One region of the Eubacterium sp. AM05-23 genome, then DNA from elsewhere that is predicted to be linked to it. Evidence: riboswitches for the same ligand, from Rfam matches in the RefSeq annotation. Region 1 holds a riboswitch; each other region holds the start of a gene.
The links. A riboswitch is a leader RNA that binds a small molecule or an ion and turns the genes downstream of it on or off. The one in region 1 is predicted to bind molybdenum cofactor.
Positions count from the first base shown of each region.

Region 2: it holds a riboswitch for molybdenum cofactor, as region 1 does, so the genes downstream of both, DW091_RS01970 (ABC transporter substrate-binding protein) here and DW091_RS04260 (substrate-binding domain-containing protein) in region 1, are expected to answer to the same signal.
Region 3: it holds a riboswitch for molybdenum cofactor, as region 1 does, so the genes downstream of both, DW091_RS16760 (ABC transporter substrate-binding protein) here and DW091_RS04260 (substrate-binding domain-containing protein) in region 1, are expected to answer to the same signal.

Region 1 covers NZ_QUDF01000003.1:40,619-48,466, reverse strand. Annotated here, with positions in the region: gene DW091_RS04275 (PP2C family protein-serine/threonine phosphatase) at 1-671, opposite strand, end outside; gene DW091_RS04270 ([Fe-Fe] hydrogenase large subunit C-terminal domain-containing protein) at 671-2,371, opposite strand; gene DW091_RS04265 ((2Fe-2S) ferredoxin domain-containing protein) at 2,358-2,609, opposite strand; molybdenum cofactor riboswitch at 2,750-2,867, shown strand; gene DW091_RS04260 (substrate-binding domain-containing protein) at 2,957-3,823, shown strand; gene DW091_RS04255 (ABC transporter permease) at 3,902-4,609, shown strand; gene DW091_RS04250 (ABC transporter ATP-binding protein) at 4,593-5,291, shown strand; gene DW091_RS04245 (MFS transporter) at 5,318-6,541, shown strand; partial or broken gene DW091_RS20810 (CHAP domain-containing protein) at 6,785-7,249, shown strand; partial or broken gene DW091_RS20805 (Ig-like domain-containing protein) at 7,292-7,848, shown strand, end outside.
Region 2 covers NZ_QUDF01000001.1:434,049-441,896, reverse strand. Annotated here, with positions in the region: gene DW091_RS01995 (arsenic metallochaperone ArsD family protein) at 1-234, opposite strand, end outside; gene rsgA (ribosome small subunit-dependent GTPase A) at 449-1,624, opposite strand; gene DW091_RS01985 (CD3324 family protein) at 1,762-2,040, opposite strand; gene DW091_RS01980 (ABC transporter ATP-binding protein) at 2,490-3,269, opposite strand; gene DW091_RS01975 (iron ABC transporter permease) at 3,271-4,290, opposite strand; gene DW091_RS01970 (ABC transporter substrate-binding protein) at 4,415-5,512, opposite strand; molybdenum cofactor riboswitch at 5,592-5,709, opposite strand; gene DW091_RS01965 (class I SAM-dependent methyltransferase) at 5,710-6,552, opposite strand; gene DW091_RS01960 (flavoprotein) at 6,692-7,228, opposite strand; gene DW091_RS01955 (formate/nitrite transporter family protein) at 7,364-7,848, opposite strand, start outside.
Region 3 covers NZ_QUDF01000014.1:37,169-45,016, reverse strand. Annotated here, with positions in the region: gene DW091_RS16775 (ATP-binding protein) at 1-275, opposite strand, end outside; gene gpmA (2,3-diphosphoglycerate-dependent phosphoglycerate mutase) at 459-1,202, opposite strand; gene DW091_RS16765 (hypothetical protein) at 1,443-2,357, shown strand; molybdenum cofactor riboswitch at 2,450-2,585, shown strand; gene DW091_RS16760 (ABC transporter substrate-binding protein) at 2,577-3,617, shown strand; gene DW091_RS16755 (iron ABC transporter permease) at 3,682-4,689, shown strand; gene DW091_RS16750 (ABC transporter ATP-binding protein) at 4,689-5,465, shown strand; gene DW091_RS16745 (XdhC/CoxI family protein) at 5,480-6,271, shown strand; gene DW091_RS16740 (MFS transporter) at 6,546-7,802, shown strand; gene DW091_RS16735 (trimethylamine methyltransferase family protein) at 7,840-7,848, shown strand, end outside.

The DNA of each region.
Region 1 (7,848 bases):
TGTTCCTCGGCCTTCATCACCACAACCGTTGTGTCGTCGCCGGGCTCGCCGCCATACAAATCATTACAGGTCTCAATCATCCGCATGGAGATATCCTTTGACGTAATCATCTTTTCATCATAGGTACGTGCCAGCAGATAGTCTGCCGCGTCCTCCCACTGCCAGCCAAAATTGAGCAGCGTCCCGACCCCGGCGTGGATTACACCGTCACTGAAAAAACCGAGAACATCGTTCTCCTCAATTTTCATGGTAGTTTCATAGATCTGTTTGCCCTGAAACTCGATAGGATGGCGCTCAAGCTCTAAAATTTCCCCATCCCGGATGTAAACAATGGGTGGGTTGTCAAACTCGACGATATAAAGCCTCCGGGTCTTCCAGTAAACCTGGACGATGGTAAATGTCGAGTAAGCCAGCTTGCGAACCTGACAGACCGGCAGGGTGGCCTCCAGCGTCTCCACCACATCCTTGAGCGACATCTTATCCTCCAGCATGGTCGCCGCAATGGTGGAGGTCATGGTCGCCAGGATATTGGCCTTCACGCCGCTTCCAAGCCCGTCGGCCAGAACAACAATCACACTCTCATCGTTGATGCGGATTTCCACATTATCACCGCACAGCTCCTGATGGTGCTTGTTGATGCTGTCATGGGCAATATCGACAAAAAAAGCCATTATTCCTCTTCCTCTCTTGTTCCTACAACCTTTTGCAGCCGGGTCAGCGTGACCTTGGTCTCGGCAGTGGTCTCACCCAGCAGCTCTGCGATTTCATGGGCGACACGCATCTGCTTGTCGATAACCTTCTGGGCCATGTCCAGGGTTTCCTCCTGCATCTTCTGATATGCCCGCTCCTTTTTGATTTCTCTGGAGATGTCCACAAATATTCCCATATACATCTTCTGTCCTGGTATGTAGGTCAGAATTTCCATAAAATGGATATTGCCGCGGGCGTAAAGTCCCCTTCCGCTGTAATAATTGCCCTCGACATTGTCCAGCTTTTTAAATGGGTTATAATCAAAAACTTCTACAAAATTTTTATGCAGCACATCGGTTTTAGCGGTTTTAAACAGCTTTTCGGCCGCCCCGTTAAAATCGACGATCCTGAAATCCTTGTCCAGTACCGCGATGGCGTTTGGCGTCGACGCGATGATCAAATTGGAAATGGCCTCATTGCGGTTGCGCATAAAGGGCAGGCACATATCCAGCTCCGCCATGCCGCAGTAAACAGCCGCGGCCTTTTCACGGCAGCTGTCATAGCCGCAGGTACCGCAATTCAGCTCATCCTTGGGGGTAAACTTACCTGTCTGCCGCAGGATTTCTTCAATGGCTTCCTCCGGCACACCCGCAAAGAGATTCTTCTTTTCAGATGAAAAGCCGCGACCAAAATCCGGCACCTGTTCAGGCGTTTCCGGGTCTTTCCGGGCGTTATTATTAATGTAATCCGTCACGCGCTCGATCCGCTCATACTTGACCAGAGGGCTGTGGGTATTGCCCGGGCCGTTGATACAGCCCTCGACACAGGCGTTCATCTCAATCCAGTACTGGCCCTCCAGCTTACTGATATCATCCAGAAAATCACGGCAGTTTTTGAGGCCGTCAATTTTTATGACCCGCCGGACGCCCTGCACGCCTGGTATGCTGGTCTTTTCTACACCACCGGCCAGCGGATAAAACCGCGCGACATTACAGCCTGCCGCGTCAAAGCTGCCTGCAGGCATATCGCACACCTCAATGCCTTCTTCCTTAAACCACACATCCAGCTCATCAAAGGTCAGCACCCCGTCAATAATCGGGTTAGCCGAATCAACGGCCTCCATTTTTTTAGAGATGCAGGGCCCCGCAAACACAATTTTGGCATTGGGGTATTTTTCCTTCAGCATCATGCCGTGAGCAGTCATGGGAGAAACCACCTCGCTCAGGTATTCCACCACATCAGGATAGTATTTTTCAATCATCATGTTAACGGTCGGGCAAGAGGTCGTGATCACATGGCGTTTTGTCCCCCAGTAATCCTTGGCATAGTATTTTGAGACCTGCTCTGCCCCAATGGCAGTCTCCTCAATCACTGTGAATCCCAGAGCCCGGAGGCCGCTTAGTACCTGCAGCGGGTCATCTGTATTAAATCCGGCGGGAAATGACGGCGCAAGGCTCAGAACCACGGGTCCCTCCTCCAGCCACTGCTTAATGCTGGCCACATCGCTGGCCACATATTTGGCATTTTGCGGACAAATCCGAAAACAGTTGCCGCAGCCAATGCACAGGTCTTCAACGATCTGGGCCTGGTTATCCATCAGCTTAATGGCCTTTACCGGGCAGTATCGGATACATTTGTAGCAATTCCGGCAGCTTGCTTTCGTGAAATTAATGACACCCATTGTTTCCCTCCATTATCTGATCAAACAGCTGGTCAACGCCCTCTGGCTTAACCGTATAAATATGCTCATCAACCTTAACTGCTACCCCATCGCTGCAGGCGTCCAGGCAGAAAGTCCCCATCAGCTCTACTTCATTCTCGAGTCCCCGTTCAGCCACCAGTTCCTTAAAGCGCTGCACCACCTGGTAGGAACCTTTGACATGGCAGGCGCTGCCAATACAAATATGTATTTCCTTCATTTTTTACTCCTCAATATTGTTCTAATCCCTGTGTTTTTCCAACAGATTAATCCTAGCACGCCTGACAGCCCTTGTCAATTAGTACTGCCGCTTGAATTTTCCGCCATTTTCTGTTAAAATAGTCATATCGAAATCGTTTTACAGATTTATCTATCCGAATTTTTTATCCTAAAGTCAAACCATGGATTCAAAATCGATAGAGTGCGGCGGGAAACGGCTGTGCTTTCCATTGTGAGAAGGATAGATGATAAACGTGCGCACTGCGTTTATTTCCTCCTCACAGATTACAATGGTATAGAAGATTATTCTTTTATATATTTAATTTTCATTATCAAGGAGGAAGAGAAATGAAAAAGAAATTGACGCTGGTCTTAGCAGCACTGCTGACTCTGACCATGGTTATCGGCCTGGCAGGATGCAGCAGCAATACTGCTAAAACCGAAAAGCTGGAGCCAGGCTCCAACGGTGAAATTATTATGGCCACCACCACCAGCACACAGGACAGCGGTCTGCTGGATGTGCTTCTGCCCAAGTTTGAAGAAGAAACCGGCATTGCCGTAAAGGTTGTGGCAGTTGGCACCGGTAAAGCCATTGAGATGGGCAAAAACGGTGAAGCGGATATTCTTCTGGTTCACGCCAAATCACAGGAAGAACAGTTTGTGAAAGACGGTTACGGCCTTGAACGTTTTGACGTTATGTACAATGACTTCATCGTTCTGGGCAGCAAGGATGACCCGGCCAAACTGAAGGAAGTCGCTCCAAACGATGCGGTAAAAGCTTTCCAGACCATTGCTGAAACCCAGTCTGAATTTGTATCCAGAGGCGACAAATCCGGTACGCACACCAAAGAACTGGGCCTGTGGGAAAAGGCAGGCGTTACCCCGGCAGGACAGCCCTGGTACATCGAATCCGGTTCCGGCATGGGCGACACCCTGAAAATGGCCAATGAAAAATTAGCCTACACCCTGTCTGACCGCGCTACCTGGTTAAACATGAAAGATAATCTGGATCTTGAGGTTGTTGTCGAAAAGGACGATAACCTGTATAACCAGTATGGCGTTATCGTCGTCAATCCTGACAAGGTCAGCGCTGAGCTGAACACTGACGGCGCAAAAAAATTCCAGGAATGGATTTTAAGCGACGCCGTACAGCAGGAAATCTCAAACTACAAGATTAACGGCGAAGCGACCTTTGTGCCAAACGCCAGCAAATAAGCATTAACTGAATCCAGAATTTATCAGCGTCCGTTCTTCGGGCGCTGATTTTGAATTGACAGACTGACGAGGTTTCTTATGGATTATATTATCAACGGCTTCATTGAGGCTTTCCATCTGCTGATTTCCGGAGATCCGGAAATCTACCAGATTGTCGGGCTTTCTTTATACGTATCCTTCTCCTCCACCATTTATTCCACAGTTCTCGGCGTGCCCCTGGGCATCCTGCTTGGCATCAAGGAATTCAGGGGAAAGCGGATCGTATCCCGGCTGCTTTACACCTTTATGTCTTTTCCGCCGGTCATCATCGGCCTGTTCACCTCACTGGTGCTGGCCCGATCCGGTCCGTTGGGGCATCTAAAGCTTATGTACACACCCACTGCCATGATCATCGCCCAGGTGATCCTCGTCACCCCGATTATCATGGGCATTGTGTTTAACGACACTACCGTCAACGGCCAGGTTGTGGTGACCATGGGAAAAACCCTTGGGGCCGGCGGCGGGGATATTCTCTTCCTGCTGATCCGGGAGCTTAAGGCCAGCATCATGATCGCCCTGGTCACCGGCTTTGGACGGGCTGTATCTGAGGTTGGCGCTGTGATGATCGTGGGGGGCAACATTAAAAACTACACGCGGGTCATGACCACCTTCATTGCCATGAACAATAACATGGGCGAATACGCGGTTTCCATCGCCATGGGTATTATTCTGCTGGTCATCTCCTTTGTGACCAATTCGATCCTTTACAAATATATGGTAGGAGACCCTTATGCAAATCGCGATTGAAAAACTCACGAAAATTTATCATGGAAAAACAGTCTTGTCACTGGACAGCCTGTGCCTTGAATCCGGAAAAATCCACGGAATTTTAGGCCCAAACGGATCAGGGAAAACCACCCTGATGAAATCTGTTGCCGGGCTTCTCACGCCCACCAGCGGCGCCATCACCTATAATGGCCGCACTGGTGATGAAGCCGTGCTGAAAAAGCTGACCTATGCCAGCCATACACCCTATCTTTTTGCCATGTCTGTCTATGACAATATCGCCTATCCCCTAAAAATACGCAAATATGCCAAAGCATCGGCAGCCCCCATCGTTGAGGGACTGCTGCGGGAATTTAAAATCGAAGAGCTTGCAAAACAAAATGCGAAAAAGCTTTCCGGCGGCGAATCACAGAAAACAGCTCTGGCCAGGGCCTTATCCTTTTCACCGGATACACTGCTCTTAGACGAGCCCACCGCCAACATCGACCCTCAAAGCCTGAAAATTATTGAGGCTGCGCTGATCAAAAGAAACCGTGAGGCCGGGCTGACTGTTATCATCATTACCCATAACCCAAGCCAGGCTTACCGTATCTGTGACACTCTGAGCTTTATCGATTCCGGCAGCCTCCTCTTTCACGGCAGTGTTGAAGATTTTAAAGCATCGGATAATCCGGTCATTCAGGATTTCATCACCTTAAATTAAAGGGCAGAAGCCCAAAGGAGGAAGTAATGAACCAACAAACCTGTACCCGTGACAAAGCTTGGAAAAAACGGATCATCCTCTTTTTAACCAGCCAGACCATTTCCCTGCTCGGATCCTCCCTTACTCAGTATGCCATTATCTGGTACGTCACCCTGACCACCACCTCAGGGATCATGCTGACCATTTCCACACTCGTCACCTTTATTCCACAGGTACTGATTTCCCTCTTTGCCGGTGTGTGGGCAGACCGCTATAACCGGAAAAACCTGATTATCTGCGCCGATGCTCTGGTTGCCCTGTCCACACTGGGTCTGGCTTTCAGTTTTTTCATGGGTTACCGGGAGCTGTGGATTATTTTTTTGGTATCGGCTGTCCGCTCAGTGGGCACTGGAATCCAGACCCCCACTGTCAATGCGCTCATTCCGCAGATTACACCCAAAAGTATGCTTATGCGTGTCACTGGCTTTAATGGGAGCCTCCAGAACATGACCATGATTGTGGCGCCAGCAGTCAGCGGCGCCCTTTTGGCCACTGTGTCTGTCGAGTCAACCTTCTTCATTGACGTTGTCACTGCCATCATTGGCATTTCACTGCTTTCCTTTTTGAAAATTCTACCTCACGAACGAGCCCAGTCTGCCAAGAACACAGGCACCATATCCGATTTAAAAACCGGTATTCTCTATGCTTACCGGCATCCCTTTATCAAAGTACTGCTGATTTTTTATGCGTTGCTCATGTTCTTAGTCACTCCTACCGCTTTTTTGACGCCTCTCCTCATTGCCAGAACCTTTGGCGAGGAGGTATGGTATCTGACAGCCAACGAAATCATTTACAGTGTCGGGGCCATGATCGGCGGGCTCATCATTGCTGCCTGGGGTGGTTTTAAAAGCCGTGTAACCACCATCATGGTTTTCAGCACCCTGTGCGGTGTCTTCTGCATTGGGCTGGGCTTCTCACCAGTTTTTCTTGTCTTTTTAGGCTTTATGCTCTTTGTGGGCCTAACTGTTCCCTTTATCACCGCGCCCATCACTGTCCTGCTTCAGGAACGGGTGGAAGAAGCCATGCAGGGCCGTGTTTTCAGCCTTGTCCAGATTATGGCAGCCACAGCATTTCCGATTGGCATGACCGTTTTTGGCCCTTTAGCCGATATGATCGATGTGCGGCTGATCATTATTGCCACTGGTATTCTGACCGCCCTATGCGGCTTTGTCGTTTATCACAATAAAATCCTCCGTTCCCAGGAATATTAGGCATTCAACTTTTGAAATTAACTTTTGTTTTAATCAACGCCTCTTATTGAAAACTTAAAAAGCAATGACTATATTTTTTGTTTGCAATTCTGTTACAATTGGATTTTCTCCTTTAAGAATTCGTTACATTTTAAGGAAATATGGTATGAAATACGGTATAATATTTTCTACAAACAGTTAACTGATCTTCATCATTTTACAGTATTATGTTTAACAAAATCATTTTAGAAGGAGAATCACAGCATGAAGAAGTTTATTCACAAATTTGTTCCTTCGCTTTTATGCGTCTGCCTATTGTTTGCCTATTCGCTGCAGTTTGCACCGACCGTAAAGGCTGCGGAATTCTCACCAAGGACTGAAAAACCGGACTACTATTCTTATCCTTACAGCCGGTCCAGTGGAAATCCGTTTGAGTTAAATCCTTTAACAGGAGGTAACTGTACCTACTACGCCTGGGGCCGTGCCTACGAAATTCTGGGTTATCCGCTTCCAAATAACCAGGTAAACAGCAATCCAAATGGATGGGGCAGTTTCCGAAGCAACGCAAAATATTTCTGGTCTGATAATAAAGAGCTTTATGACGAAGGACGCGGTGGTTTTGCCTACGGGTCAGAGCCTGCTGTAGGTGCCATTGCGGTGTGGGACGGCTCATTAACCAATGGCTGGTGCGGTCATGTCGCTGTTGTCGAGGAAGTCAACGGCAATGAGGTTGTCACCTCCAACTCTGGCTGGAGCTATCGTGATTTTTATATGGACTATGACAATGCCAACAGCATGGGCGGCAATTTCTTGGGTTATATTTACCTGTTAGACAATGCAGATCCTCAGCCGACTCCAGAACCAACTCCTGAACCCACACCTCAGCCAACTGCAGTGCCAACTCCTGAACCTACACCTCAGCCAACTCCTGAACCAACCGTTCAGCCAACTCCCGAACCAACTGCTCAGCCAACTCCTGAGCCAACCGTTCAGCCGACTCCAGAACCAACTGCTCAGCCATCTCCAGAACCGACTGCTCAGCCAACTCCTGAGCCAACTGTCCAGCCGACTCCTGAACCCACGCCTCAGCCTGAAAAAGTCGAGACAACCGCGGATGTGGACGGAACTCAGGTAAAGGTCTCCGCAGACAGTAAGGTTCTGCCAGATGCCGAGTTAAAGGTTTCATCTGTCAGCGATGAAGTTAAAAATAAAGCGGATCAGGCTGTGAAGAACAAACTGGATCCAGAAGCCGAGATTCTGGAAATTCTCGATATTAAAGCCGTTGATAAAACCACAAATGAAGAAAAACAGCCAGAAGGCGGAACTGT
Region 2 (7,848 bases), on a different contig from region 1:
CATCACTGCCGGCAGGGCTTCTACACCCTTTTCATCCATAAGCTGCCTGAGCTCAGGTTTTTCCTTATAGAGCGAGGGCTCCTGCATAGGGTTATAACGGATAATGTCTTTTCCCGCTATTTTCAGATTCTCTACCATCGTGGTAATCCGCATGTATTCTTTATTGCCCATAGGTTCACACTCTCCGGCATAGCACTGGATATCCGGATCGAAAATTTCTATATGATGCATCATTATGACACCTGCTTTCGTTTTTCTTTCTAGATACCCCAAAGCAACAGGCCGAAACGCTTTCTGAGTGTTCTTAAGACATACCGTTTCTACCAAGCATTTCCTCAAGCTTATTGAGAGGAAAAGGCGGGCTTGTCAGTGGTTTGACAGCAATCGACAGCAGCAGCGCCGGATTGTCGTCTGCCGCAATACGATTTGAACTGAACGTACCACACAGTCAGCATCTGTGGATGATCGCCCACTCGCCGTTTTTCCGAACCCAGACGCCCACTGGCTCCATGACACCGCGGCACAAGGAGGCGCGGTCTCCTGGCCTGTTATCAACATGAAGGCTCGACAGACACCTGGGACAATGATTCCTGTGCCCACTGCCTGCTCCTTCTGGCGCAACAGGCGCTCCGCACACCTTACACACAAAACTTTCTGCACAGGCTGTATGTCTGTAGTCTGGCTGCGGCTTCATCTTAGCCGTCCTGCCGCCCATGCCTTGATAAGCGTCGTACCTCTCTCTTTCAATGCGCCCCTCCCGAAGCGCCTGTATCACAGCACAGCCTTCCTCGTGCGTGTGTGTGCAGCTGCTGAACCTGCACATATCGGTCAGACGGGCAATTTCCGGAAACACAATATTTTTTTCTTCCTCTGTAACTGCCTGCAGCGCAAAATCGCGGAAGCCCGGCGTATCGATCAGCCAGGTGTTCTGAGGGCCGGTTTCCATCTGGCTGCTGTGTGTAGCTGGAAGCTTTTCCGGTATTTTTTCCTCCTTCGAAAGACTGTTCAAAATTTTATGGATTATGGTCGACTTTCCGCAGGCCCGGTCACCGACGACCACACCTGTTTTGTTTGACACTTCCGCGGTCATCGCCATAAACTCAGCCTGATCTGATCCTGTAAAGACAAAGTCTGCAGTTTGCCTGTAAAGGCTTATTTTTTTCTCAAGCAGCTCCTTTTCACTTTCGCCGACCAGATCCCATCTGCTGATCAAAATAATTATTTTGATTCCAGCCCGCCTGGCCGTGATAATGGCTGACTCCAGATAACCCGCCTGATGTCTGAAATAATCGGCTGTCACAACAGCCAAAAGATAGTGGATATTGGCAGCTATCAGTATCACTTCTCCTTTAGAACGCCGACTTCCCCTGAAAACGGCCGTTTCTCTTGGCATTACTTCTGATAATTTATACGCTTTGTTATCTGCGGGACTTATTGTCACACGATCTCCAACCACCAGCGCATTTTTCCTTGAAACCAATGCCTGCGGCAGCAGGCAGGTCACAAGCCTATCTCCTGCCAGAACCTGTGCCTGCTTGTTCATTATTTTTACAACGGTTGCCTCTGTTTTTTCAGTTTCTGTATTTTGTATCTGAATTTTTTCCTTTAATTTTTTCTTTTTCATCTGTTTTCTCCAATCTGTTTTCATCAAATACGCCTTTTCCACAAAAACATTATACTTGCTATTCTATCTGCACAGCAACCGCCTTTATTTTTCTGAAATAAAAAAGCGCCGCAGGGTTTTTAGCTGCGGCGCTCTTATCACTGGTTTTCCAGCTTAAATTTCGCAATAATTTTCTGTATACTTTTGGGTGACAGGAAATAAATCTCCGAAAGACTTGCAACGGACATACCTTCAGTATGCTGCCTGTAAATTTCCTGGTTCCTCAGAAGTGTTTCCTGTTTTCGATTGGTGTTCTGCCCCCAACCTTTTCTGTTTGTCTCTTTTCGAGGCACATAGATATATTCTCCATCAATATAATTCTGAATTTTGTCAACAAGTTCTTTTGGCAGCACATCGCCTGCCTTGATATAGCTCATTATGCTCCTCCTAATTTATTTTTTAGGATTAAGCAAGGGCTATACACCTATCATTATTCTGATGCTGTGCGATAGCCCCTGCTACGCACAACGATCCGATGCGTACTTCATAAATCGTTTCCTTTCGTCATAAACTTGAATACAAAAAACCCGCGGCCAACATACCACATCTCTAAAGATGCAGAACGCTCCTGCGGGCAGTATAAATCAAATATAAAACCGTACAACCGCCAACGCCGCCGCACAGCCATGATTCGATATATTGAAGCAGTCTGTCTGGTATGTTTTTAAAAAAAGGCAGCAAAACAAAAGGGATCCCTTCCTCATCGCTGTACCTTTTCAACTGTATTTAGTTGAAAACCATGTAAACAGACAAAACCGACATCAACACACCTCTTTCAATTATTTTTCTAAATTATAACATTCGTGCATTTTATTGTCAAAGAGCCTTAAATTTTAGCGGCAATACACGCCATTCGCTCTGCCTCCTCCACATAGACCAGATGCAGAGCTGTGCGGTACACCGCACTCAGGGTTTCTTCACTCAGTATATCGCCCACTGTACCTGTTATCATGTGACCGTCCCGGTCCAGAATGCCTGCCTTTCCCTCCAGCAAAATCGGCTGATCCGGATTATGGGTTGTCATGATAACCGCGTAGTCACGGCCGCACAGCTTTTTGATGAGCCGCATAATATTCAGTTGGTTGCCGTAATCCAGCGCCGAGGTCGGTTCATCAAAAAGAATAATTTCAGGCTGCTGGACAATGGCTCTGGCAATACACGCCTGCTGCTTTTCACCACCGCTGATCTGAGTGCAGAGACGGTGTGCGAGGTGTTCAATGCCGAGCAGCGCAATGGTTTCATCTACAATTTCGTAGTCTTTTTTCTTTGGTGTTACCAGCATTCCCACGTGCGCGGCTCTTCCCATAGCAATGTAGTCCCTGACAGAATAGCCGTAGGTTATCTCCGTGGTCTGAGGCACATAGGCAATTTTAAAAGCTGTTTCCCTGGAGCTCATCTTATCCAGAGGCACGCCGTCCACCAATATCTCGCCGGTTGTCAGGGGCGTCAGATTTGCCAGGGAATTAAGAAGTGTGGACTTACCCGCGCCGTTTGGCCCGAGAATGGTAAAAATCTCTCCCTTTTCCAGTGTGAACGAAATATCTGTAAAGACATTTTCCCTTGTGGGATAGGAAAACCCTGCTCTTTTCACTTCCAGTAATGCCATATCACTCACTCATCCTTTGCTTGATCAATACCCAGGTAAAGAAAGGCGCTCCGATAAAGCCGGTCAAAATACCAAGGGGAAGCTCTCCTCCGGTAAGCGTCCGGGCCAGGGTATCAATGATGATCAGAAATCCGGCGCTGAGCAATGTGGTAACCGGCAGCAGCCGCACGTTGTTACTGCCCACTACCATTCTCCCCAGATGCGGCATTACAAGCCCGATCCATCCAATGGTTCCACTCATACACACCGCCGAAGCCGTCAGCACAGTAGAGCAGATGATGGCAATTCCTCTCTCAAAACGCAGGTTAACGCCCAGAGATCGCGCCTCATTGTCCCCGAGAGATAAAATATTAATCCGCCACCGCATAATGATAAGTACTGCGCCGCTGATGATCATAATCGGCGCAATTGCCATAAGTGTGGGATAGGTAACCTTCGCGATGCTTCCCAGCTGCCAATAAGTCATATCAGGCAGCTGAGTATCGGTATCTGCTATGTATTTTGTCAGGCCAATGATCGAATTCATAAACCCGCCTACTATAACGCCGGCCAGCACCAGCATCATGGTCGAATTACGGTGCATCAGCTTTGGAATGGAGGTGGTGACAAAAACTGTTAAAAGTCCGCCGGCAAAGGCCAGCACCTGTGTCATCCCACTTCCCAGGCCCATCAGGATCGCAACAGCCGCGCCCACACAGGCTCCGGCAGAAACGCCCAGAAGGTCCGGCGATACCAGAGGGTTTTTAAACATTCCCTGATAGGTGGCCCCTGCCAATGCCAGGGAGCCGCCGACTAAAACAGCTGCCAGCACACGTGGCAGTCTCAAATTGATAATGACGTCATACATTGTCTTATCCCAGGTTGGTGTGATGGGAAAAACCTGTGACAGCAGTATTTTGACAGCTTGTATTACCGGAACATGATAACGCCCTACGCACAGTGCTGTTAAAATAAGGGCGATAACAATAATCGCTGCCAGTGCCAAAACCAAGCCCAGCGGCCTGTCTTCCGGATTTTTCACCCTATTTTCTTTTATATCTCTCGCCATACAATTTTGTCCTTTTATTTTCAAAAAAGCCGCCGGGCAATCGGCGGCTTTGACTGTTTATTCTTTCACATTATTTCTTTATGCCCCTTAATCCGGCTTAGCGTCCGTCCGGAGCATTTTTGCCAGCTAAAATCGCATCCGCATATTCATCTGAAAGATCATAGCCTAAATAATCTTTGTAGAAGGAAATGGTTTCCTTCTTCATGTCGATGTCTTCAAATTTATCAGGGTATAAGGTTTTAGCTGCCCAAAGCACCTGCAGTGCAGACTCAGAGCCAAAACGGTCCCACTGGAAGGTTCCCTGTGGGTTACGGTAAACCTTACCGTCCTGAACTGCTTTCAGGTTTGCCAGTGAGGCGTCGCTCATCAGGGCGTCATAGGCATCTGCCTGTCCTGTTCCGCCCACAATGATTACATCCGGGTTAATACTGAGGAACTGCTCTGGTGTAATCTCCTTGCTCATTCCCTGAAGAATCCCATCAGTGGATAATTTACCACCAGCCATAGTCAGCCATTCTTCCTGCATTGTACCGTTTCCGGTGGTTTTGTAAGGGCTTGTGCCGCTCTGTCCATCGACATAGTGTACAACTGGCTTGTCTTCATCTTTTACGTCTTTTAAGCGGTCCTGAACCAGCTTAATGTTTTTTTCCAGATATTCAACATATTTGTCTGCCCGTTCCTTTTCACTGGTTCCCAGGGCCTCGCCGGTTTTTAAGACAGATTCTTTTAAACCGTCATAATTATTGAACATCATACACGCAGCATTAAGTCCGGCAGCGCGGTAGGCTTCGGCATCCTCATCACTGGAGGTAATGACCAGATCCGGCTTCAGGTTTAACAGTTCTTCAGCGGTCACGTCGCCATTTCCACCAACAGTCTGTTTTTCCATAATGGCTGGATTAACGATCTGCATCCAGGTAAAGCTTGGTTTTTGCAAAGTGGCCATGTAGGCGGTCTGTTTGTCCTGCGCTCCAAGCGCAATCATAATCTGATTGCTCGATGGCCAGAGGTTAATGACCGATTTCACTTCTGCCGGAACTGTTACCTCCGCACCTGACATATCGGTAATGGTGCGGTCTCCCGCCGCATTGTCCGACTTCGCTGTGTCACTGTTATTTTGTGAACAGCCAGCTGCGGTAAAGCTGAGAAGTACCAGCACTAGTAGTACAGATAGGGCTTTTTTAAATTTTTTCATTTCTCACATCTCCTTCTTTCCCTATAATTTAATATATACAAAACGGGCATATCCCGTTTAAGAATATGCCCGTTTAGTATCAAACAGCTCAATGCATTCTTCTCAAATACGGAAAGCGCAGGCGTTTCCCCCTACACTCATCGGTCCGCAGCCATGGGACTTCCTTTAGGCCTGTGGACTCGAATGCATATTTAATTTTACAACTCCAGTTTTCCCGGTTTCCACCACATGACGTAGGTCTCGGTCTCTCGCCGGAAGGATACACCGCCTCCCGGTAAATCCGTAAGCCACTTATCCACGTTTTTTCTGAAAATTTCTTCCCGGTCCTCCGGTACCGGATGCAGGATTCTCAGATCATTATATGCCTCTTCCCGGCTTTCATAATCGCAGTGGAAGCCATCTGTCACAACTTTAACATTTGGGTTTACACCCATATCATAAAGCAGATTGAAATTCACATTATATCCAAGAAGACGGTTCATTGGAGGCATGGGCTTCAATGTATCGTCCACGCCATAAAACAAAGCGTCATGCACTTCCTTCAAACTGGGGCTTTTGGTCCAGCAGAGAATAAAGACATACTTGTTTGCCAATGCGTTCAGCTTTATAAGATCGACAAGGGCTGTCGTCCGTGACGCAATGACAATATCGTGCTTTTCGACATTCTCGCCAGGCTTCACATCATCCCAATTCAAAAGCCTGGTGGTCAGATTTGACACTCCGGCAGCGTCGGCGTTTTCCCTGCACTTTTCAAGCATTTGCTGCGCCACATCCAGGCTGGTAACACTTTTAGCCATACTGGCGACCGGCACTGAGAGCCTCCCAGGTCCGCATCCTATGTCTAATACCGTGTCTTTCTCTGTAATAATCATAGCATCCAGCTGATTCTGAGTGTACTCTCTTTCCAGCTGCGCCATTTTATTATACATTTGGGCAACCGCACCCCACATTTTAGCAGGGTCAGTATCCATAGGGCCTGCCTTGGCTGCCGGGCGGTTCAATTCTGAAATTGCCGCCCAGTTTACTAAACCATTCATCATTTCACCACATTTCACTGTTTTTTTCGATCTTTATTAAGTCTTCTTTGAAAACAATTACCTTTTAATTCTATCGCCTTTTTTTCAAATTGTCCATACAGTTTCCACTAAAGACAATTTTTTACCCTACTTTTTCAATTTTTTAAACTTCTGTCATTTTCTCCAACGCCTTAATGATCGTTTTGAAAATCTGGTCGTTAGACGGCATACGGTTGGGTGCTCTGTCTCCCTCACTCTCAACAAAAATACATCCATCTTCTTTTAAAGTCCGAATATTACGCTGTACACTGGGCTTGCCGTACATCATCGGATTGATATTATTGGCAAACACAATAGGGGCTGTGGTGGATAAAATAGTCGTAGTCAGTAAATTGTCAGCGATGCCGTTGGCCGCTTTGCCAATGGTATTGGCTGAAGCCGGAGCAATCAACAGTAAATCAGACTGGTCTGAGGTTTTGTGGTCAGGGTCCCATACCTTTGGCTCTTCAAACTGGTCGATTTCAACCGGATTCCCTGAGGCGCGCCGCAGCGGAAGCGGCGTAATAAAATTAAGGGCATTCGGGGTCAGGATAACCTTTACCTCTGCTTTTTCATTTCGCAGCATCCGGATAAGCCCGGGAATCTGGTCAACCGGGGTGCATGCCGTAATCCCAATGGTTATGTTTTTTCCAATCAACATTTTTCTTTTCTCCTGTAAACATTTAAATTTTCTCATTTATTATAGCACAAATAAAACCGAAGACGTAAGACGTTCTCAATTTTATATAAAAGCACCCTTTCTGATGCGAAAAAGTGCTTTTTTTATTATTCTCATTTACTCTTTATTTTTACGAAGGTATGCATAATTGTAAACACAAGGGACGATTATGGCGCCACCGATAATATTGCCGAGGGTAACAGGCAGCAGATTGTCAATAAACATCTGACCCCAGCTGACATCTGCCCCCAGGAAAATTCCAAGCGGAATATAAGTCATATTGGCAACGCTGTGTTCAAAACCCGCAAAAACGAAAAGCATAATCGGAAACCAGATCGCAAAAATTTTACCAATCATATCCTTTGACCCGGCCTGCATCCAGCACGCTAAAACAACTAACATATTACATAGAATCCCGCGGATAAGCGCTGCTGAAAAAGGCATCCCAACCTTTGCCTGTGCAACAGCCATCGCTTTGTCCAGCACTGCGTCTGCATAAAGGCCGCTTTTTGCCAAAACAAAAGCTAAAAGGATCGAGCCGATCAGATTGCCGATATAAACTACGACCCAGTTTGTCAGCATACCCTTGACGGTAATTTTTT
Region 3 (7,848 bases), on a different contig from region 1:
AGAAAGGAAAAAAAGGTCCTCGCATCATTATAACGGGAAAGGATAATGACAAATCCCGCAGCGATAATGATATGCAGCAGACGAAACTCCAAATCACTCAAGCCGTAGGGCAGTCTGAGCTCCATTAAAATATCAAGAATAATAACCCCAAGTATCCCGACTCCAGTGATCAGAAAGGTTTTTGTTTTTGAAAAACGCCAGTTCGACAAAAGCAGGAAGTAGACAATGCCAAAGGGCGCAGTGATAATGATTTTTAATAAACTGAGTGCATCCATGTCTGTTACCTCCCCTCACTTTTGATTCTATTATAACGAAAAAATACACAAGATGCAAAGTGAATTCGTCGTTAAATTCAACCAGTATTTAAAATGGTCATACCATCTGCCCTTTAGAAGGTGGTGTATGCCTTCACCCCATCAAAAAACCGGTGGCCAGAAAGCCACCGTTTTTTCTGTTTTTTATTTTGCTTTTCCCTGCTCAGCCACTTTTTTCATTCGTTTTTCAATAATGGATTGGTCTCCCAGGTAGTAATGGTCAGTCATATTAAAGTCATCGTCGAATTCATAAATCAAAGGAATACCGGTTGGAATATTGACACCCATGATCTCATCCTCCGACAGGTTTTCAAAATATTTAACCAACGCGCGGATCGAGTTTCCGTGGGCTACCAGCAGAACGCGTTTGCCCTCAAGCATATCCTTTTTTATCACATTTTCATAATAAGGAATAACGCGAGTGATCGTATCCTTCAGGCTTTCTGCCAAAGGCAGCTCGCTTTTTTCCACATTTCGATACTGCTCCTGCAGCTGTGGATTTCTGGGGTCATCCGCTTCCAGAGCCGGTGGACGGACGTCAAAGGATCGGCGCCAGATTTTGACCTGTTCCTCTCCGTATTTCTCTGCTGTCTCGGCCTTATTCAGCCCTTGCAAGGCGCCATAATGGCGTTCGTTAAGCTTCCAGTCCTTTATGACTGGCAGCCAGGCCCGGTCCATGGTATCCAAAACCACGTTTAAGGTATCCACCGCTCGTTTTAAAAAAGAGGTGTAACAGATATCAAAATCGTAGTCCTTTCCTTTTAGCATATTGCCAGCGTCTGCGGCTTCTTTAATACCTTTATTCGATAAAATTACGTCCGTCCATCCTGTAAACAGGTTCAGGCGGTTCCATTCACTTTCACCATGTCTTAAAAGTACAAGCTTCATCTTTATCATCTCCAGTTCTTTTAAAATTTTATACCCAAAAATCTCTGGAAATTGCATATTTTTCAAAAATGATTCTTTTTTATACCCAATTATTTTTTACAACTAAGATTCATTCTCATCTTTATCTAAATTTTACTTTAGAATCAAGTTGAAGTCCCTGCTGTTATCAACTATAATTGACATACAGGCAATAAAACACCTGTTTGATGATAATAATATCTGAGAGGGAGAGCTAATATTATGAGATTAATTACCCGTTCTGATTTCGACGGCCTTGTCTGTGGCGCGCTGCTCAAGGAAGCCGGAATCATTGACCACTGGAAATTTGCCCATCCTAAAGACTTGCAGGATGGCCTGGTAGAGGTCAACGAAGATGACTGTCTGGCAAATGTCCCTTTTGTGGAGGGCTGCGGCCTTTGGTTTGACCATCATTCCAGTGAGTTTGAGCGCAATCAGCTTGAAGGCAAATATAAAGGTGAAAGCCGTATCACGCCATCCTGTGCGAGAATCATTTACGAATACTATGGCGGTGAGGAACGCTTTTCACATTTCAATGAAATGCTGGCCGCCGTCGACAAGGTGGACTCTGGCAATTTGACTATTGATGAAATTCAAAACCCGGAAGGCTGGATATTGATCGGTTTTCTGATGGACCCCAGAACCGGGCTTGGACGCTGGCGTAATTTTACCATCTCCAACTACCAGCTGATGGAAAAACTTATTGATGCCTGCCGTACCATGTCCACTGATGAGATTCTAAACCTTTCCGACGTTCAGGAGCGTATCGAAGTTTATTTTGAGCAAACCGCCAAGTTTAAGGAAATGGTAAACAAATATACCCGAACCGACGGCGATGTCATCATCTCTGATCTGCGCGGCGTCGACCCTATTTATACGGGGAACCGTTTTCTTATTTACAGTATGTATCCAAAGCAGAATATTTCTGCCTGGATTGTCAGCGGCAAAGGTGGTCTGGGCTGTTCTGTGGCTGTTGGTTATTCGGTCTTAAACCGGACTTCCAACATTGACGTTGGCAGTTTAATGCTGAAATATGGCGGTGGCGGCCATAAGGCTGTCGGCACCTGTCAGTTTAAAGACGAGGAAATTGAAGCGAAGCTCCCTAAGCTGCTGGATGAGCTTGTGAATCCTCAATAAAAATCATCCATCTGCAACCCCGCTTCTGTCACAGGGAGCGGGGAGTTTTATTTTTCTTCTTTAAAACGTTATCAAACCGTGCTATAATGAATTTATATAACAAGCTCTGATGGACTTAACCTAAAAACGGATTGCCCAAAATAATTTGTTCATGGTTTTGCCACGATAGGGTACTGTTGGAAACGGCTTTACCTTCTGTATTTGAAAAGGAGTAAAAAAATGAGAAAAAAACTACTGTGCATGATTCTGGTCCTTACTTTAATTTTAAGTATGACTGCCTGCAGCCCAAAGCAGGAGGACTCGTCAGACAAAGCATCCGGCGAGATTAAAGTCACAGACGCCATCGGACGCGAGGTGACGCTTCCTGCACCAGCGACGAAGGTGGTGGGAACACACAATCCATCCTTAAATACTGCGGTTGTCATTGGCGGCGGTGGCAAATACATTGTCGGATTTGGAAATAAAGATATGGCCCGTGGCCTGTACGAGGAAGTAATCGACGGATATGACGACCTGCCGCAAATCGGTAAGGCCAAGGATATCAATATGGAAACAGTTATGGAGTTGGGCGCAGACCTCGCTATTCTGCCTGAACGTTTCGCCAATCAAGCCGACCAGTTCGCCGAAGTCAACGTCCCGGCAGTTGTTGCTCTCCCCAATGATGAAAGCTTTGACACAGTCACCAACTCTCTGAAAATTATCGGAAAGGCTCTGGGTGAGGACAAACGCGCGGAAGAAATCACTTCCTTTATCGACGATAAAATCGCCGATGTCAGCAAAAAGGTGGGTTCAGCCTCTGAAAAACCGTCCATTTTATTTTTAGGCGGTTCCAGCCCTCTCACCGTTGCGCCCGACGCCATGATTCAGACCTATATTATCGAAAAGGCTGGCGGTACTAACGCAGTCAGCGGGGTCGATAAAAAAGGGGAGTTCGCCGATGTGAGCATTGAACAGATTGTCGGCTGGAATCCCGATATTATCTGGATACCCTCCTATGCTAAATACAAGGCCGACGATCTTCTGAACGACCCAGCCTGGAGCAGCATTAAAGCCGTACAGGATAAAGCCGTTTATGTCTTTCCATCCTCTCTGGAGCCGTGGGACTACCCCACCGCCTCCTCTGTACTGGGAGTCTGCTGGGCAGCTAATAATCTTCACGGTGATCTTTACAGCTCAGATGATTTTATGAAGGATGTCGATGCCTTCTATCAGATGGTCTACGGCAAAACCTTTACCAAGGAACAGCTTGGGCTTCAATAAGCATTGAAGTCTTCCGGGCTGGCGGGCTGTGCAATTGCCTGCCGGCCCTTTCATTTTATCTGCTATGAAGAACACAAAACATCGACATCTCATTATTGTACTGAGCACCATATTGCTCTCGCTCATGGTTATCGCCTGCTGCGTTGGGCGTTATACAGTTAACCCTCAGGATATGCTTTATGCCATCCAGACTAAAATGACAGGCGAGCCGGGGAATCTGGCCATGGAAAACGTCTTTTTTGTCATTCGGCTGCCCCGTGTCATTGCCGCAGTCAGCATTGGTGCGGTGCTTTCACTCTGCGGCGCGGTCTATCAGGGCATTTTTAAAAACCCACTGGTATCGCCGGACTTGCTCGGTGTCTCCAAGGGCGCCTGTGTAGGCGCGGCTTTTTCAATCCTGCTGGGCGGCGGTATGCTTGCGCGTCAGCTGTCTGCTTTTGCCTTCGGCATCATCGCCATGCTTATGACCATGACCTTTCCAAAGCTCCTGCGCAACCAGAGCAACCTTGTTCTGGTGCTTGCCGGTATTATCACCAGCGGCTTTATGGACTCAATTCTTGGACTTATGAAATTCACTTCTGAAAATGATACGGATCTCGCCGCCATTGTTTTCTGGCAAATGGGCAGTCTGGCCTCCATAAAGGTTCATGAAATTCTTTCTGTGCTGCCTGTGTTCGCTGTTGGCGCGTTTATCTTGCTGAGCCTCTCCTTTCGGATCAACATCCTTTCCTTTGGCGATATTGAAGCCCAGAGCCTTGGGGTTAACGTTAAAAAAATCCGATGGATCATCATCCTGATCGCCAGCCTGCTGACAGCCAGTGCGGTCTGTATCAGCGGAACCATTGCCTGGATTGGGCTGATCATGCCCCATCTCGCAAGGATGCTGGCCGGCTCCGACCATATTAAATCTCTCCCGGTAACCATGCTGATGGGTGGTATTTTTCTTCTTCTCATTGATACCATCGCCCGGACCGCCACCTCTCTGGAAATTCCGCTTTCGGTTTTGACAGGACTCATCGGCGCGCCCTTCTTTGCCTGGCTTTTATACCGGCAGAAAGCAAAGGTAAGCTGATGAAGATACAAATTGAAAAGTTGTCCTTCTCCTATGATGAAGCCGCTCCTCTGCTAAAAAGTATTGACTTTACCCTTAACGCTGGGCGGGTAATATCCATTCTGGGACCAAACGGAGCGGGGAAAACAACGCTGCTCAACTGTATTGCAGGCCTTTTTAAGCCCAGGGAGGGTAATATCCTGATTGACGGAAAGAACATGGAGACGCTCTCCCACCGGGAGGTTGCCAGAATAATCGGCTATGTGCCACAGATCATTGTCCCTGCCTTTTCCTATTCTGTTTTAGATTATGTGGTGACAGGCTGCGCCCCGCACATTGGCACCTTTGAACGGCCAAAGCAGATTCATTTTGACGCTGCCATGGCTGCGCTGGAGTCCATGGGGATCGCGGCACTCAGAGATAAGCCCTACAACGAAATCAGCGGCGGCGAACGGCAGCAGGTCAGCATTGCGCGAGCTCTGGCTCAAAGGCCGGCTTTTATCCTGATGGATGAACCCACCGCCCATCTGGACTATGGCAACCAGATTCAGGTTCTTAAGACAATCCGCACCATGGCTTCTCAGGGCTATGGCATTGCGCTGACCACACACAATCCCGACCATGCGCTGCTTCTGGGTGATCAGCTGGCTGTCCTGGAACGGGACGGCACCTTTACCTTTGGCAAATGTAAGGAGGTATTGACGGAGCCCTTTCTTAATCATCTTTACGGCATCGACCTCCGGCTTGAGGAAATTCCTTCTGTTGGCCGCCGGGTCTGCTTTGCACCAAAACTATAAAATGGAGGTTTACCATGAATCCAAAAAAATTACTGGAAGAACAGCTTAAGCTGGAGGAAGCCGGGCGTCCCTACGCAGTCATCACCATCATCCGGGCCAACGGCGCTGTCCCCAGAAAAAGCGGCAAAATGCTGGTAACCGCGGATGGCAACAGCATTGGCACCATTGGCGGCGGCAGCTCGGAGCTTTTGGCCATACAGGACGCTCAAGCATGTATCCGCTATGGCGAAAACGCCGTTAAGGATTATGTCCTGAACAGCGAAAACGGTATGGTCTGTGGCGGCGACTTCTCTGTATTTATTGAGGTTGAAAACCCAAGACCGCGTCTGCTGCTCTGCGGCGCTGGCCACGTTGGAACTGCCCTTATGAAAGCCGCCCATCTGGCTGGCTTTGATATCACTTTGGTCGATACCCGCGCAGAGGACCAGATTGGAGACGCCATCCTGCTGGCAGATACCTATGTGCCTGTTGAGGACTTCTACAAAGGGATTATGGCACTGACGATTCCCGCTGGAGCCTTTATCGTCATTACTACTTATGGCCATCGTTTTGACAAAGAAGCGTTGGCGGCAGCTCTGACCAAAAAGGCCGCCTATCTTGGAATGATCGGCAGCCGAAAAAAAATCGCAGCGGTTTATGAAAAGCTGCGTTCAGAGGGTTTTACCCATGAGCAGCTGGAAGCAGTTTATGCGCCCATTGGCATGGATATTGGCGGTGAAACCCCTGAGGAGATCGCCATTTCCATTGTCGCTGAAATGCTGGCGGTTAAATATAAACGAAGTGGCGCGCATTTAAAGGATCTCTAATTGATATGTTTATAATTTTACCGGAGACAGGTTCTCCGGTTTTTTATTTTTTGTTCAGAATCTTTGAGTTGTTTTTGTGAAAGCCCGATTCATTTTAGACTCACTTTTAATTATTTTTTGTAATTTCTTCTTTTTTATTTTCCAAACCCCTTTTAAAACTCTTTTAATACACTATATTTTCGTAATTTTATATTTATTTCGTTTTATGGCACGCATCTTGCATTAACATATTGGCATCAGAGATCTGAAACATTTTTAGAAAGGAAAAGAAACAATGGACCTTAAGAAAAAACGTTATATTCTCATGTTCTTTATGGGAATGCTCTACTCTTCCCAAAACGTCATGCCCTGGTTTTCAACTTACTATTACAAAGCCATGCAGGGGGCCCTCGGCTATACAGATGGCCAGCTTGGAATGCTGATCACGGTTTTTGGTATTATTGCAGTCTTTATGTACATCATCGCCGGTATTCTATCCGACCGTTTTCCACTCAAACCATTGCTGCTTATCTCAAGCTTTGGAACCGGCGCCCTGATCCTGCTGATGGCCACGCTTCCCAGCTATCCTATCATGCTGGCTATTCAGATGGGTTTTGCCATCACTGTTGTCTGCACTTTCTACGGCGCTTTTGTAAAATTCACCCATACCATCGGCGAGGAACACGAGCAGGGGAAAATGTATGGTTTTATGTTTGCCTTTAATGGCCTTTTAGGAATGACTCTTGGCTTCATTGCCTCAGGTATTTACGCAGGCCTCTCTGGGGCCGGCGATGTCGAAGCCTTCCGTTACATGCTTTACCTGTACGCCTTCTTTAATATCCTGCCTGGGATTGTCCTTTTGTTCTTCTACAACGAAAAGCGGGATACTTACCTGACCGAGGAGGATCAGGATGAAAAATTCCAGCTGAAATATCTGGGCGATGTCGTGAAAATGCCCGAGGTCTGGCTGATCGCCTTAATGGGCTGCTGCTCCTACACCTTTAAATGCAGCGCCTCTTATTTCACACCCTATCTGACCGATGCCTTTGCCATTCCGGTGGTCATGATGAACTTTATCGCCATTTTCAGATCTTATGGCGTGCGTATTATCATGAATCCCATCTCAGGTATTTTCATTGATAAGATGAAATCTGCCACCAAGGTCATGACAGTGGACTTCATCCTAGGCATCATCGTTATCGGCATTACGCTGCTGCTGCCAGGCAGCCCTTCCTTTGCCATCATCGCGGTTATTCTGCTGCTCATGGTTGCAGCGATCTATAACCTGTCTGTCCCCTGCTGGTATACCCCCATCACAGAAGCCAGAATCCCGAACAAATATTACGGCACCATCGTCGGTATTGTCTCGGCCGTTGCCTTTTCACCCGATGCTTTCTTCTATCTGATCGGCGGCAATATGCTGGATAAATACGGCGAAGAAGGCTACAGCTATATCTTTATGCTCGTTCTCGGTATTGTGACCGTCGGCCTTTTGATCAGCATTATCTTAAGACGGATGATCCAGAAAAAGAACACACAGCAGGCCCTTTAGTTTTCAATTAAAATTACAATAAAAGTGAGGTAGAAAAATGTTACGC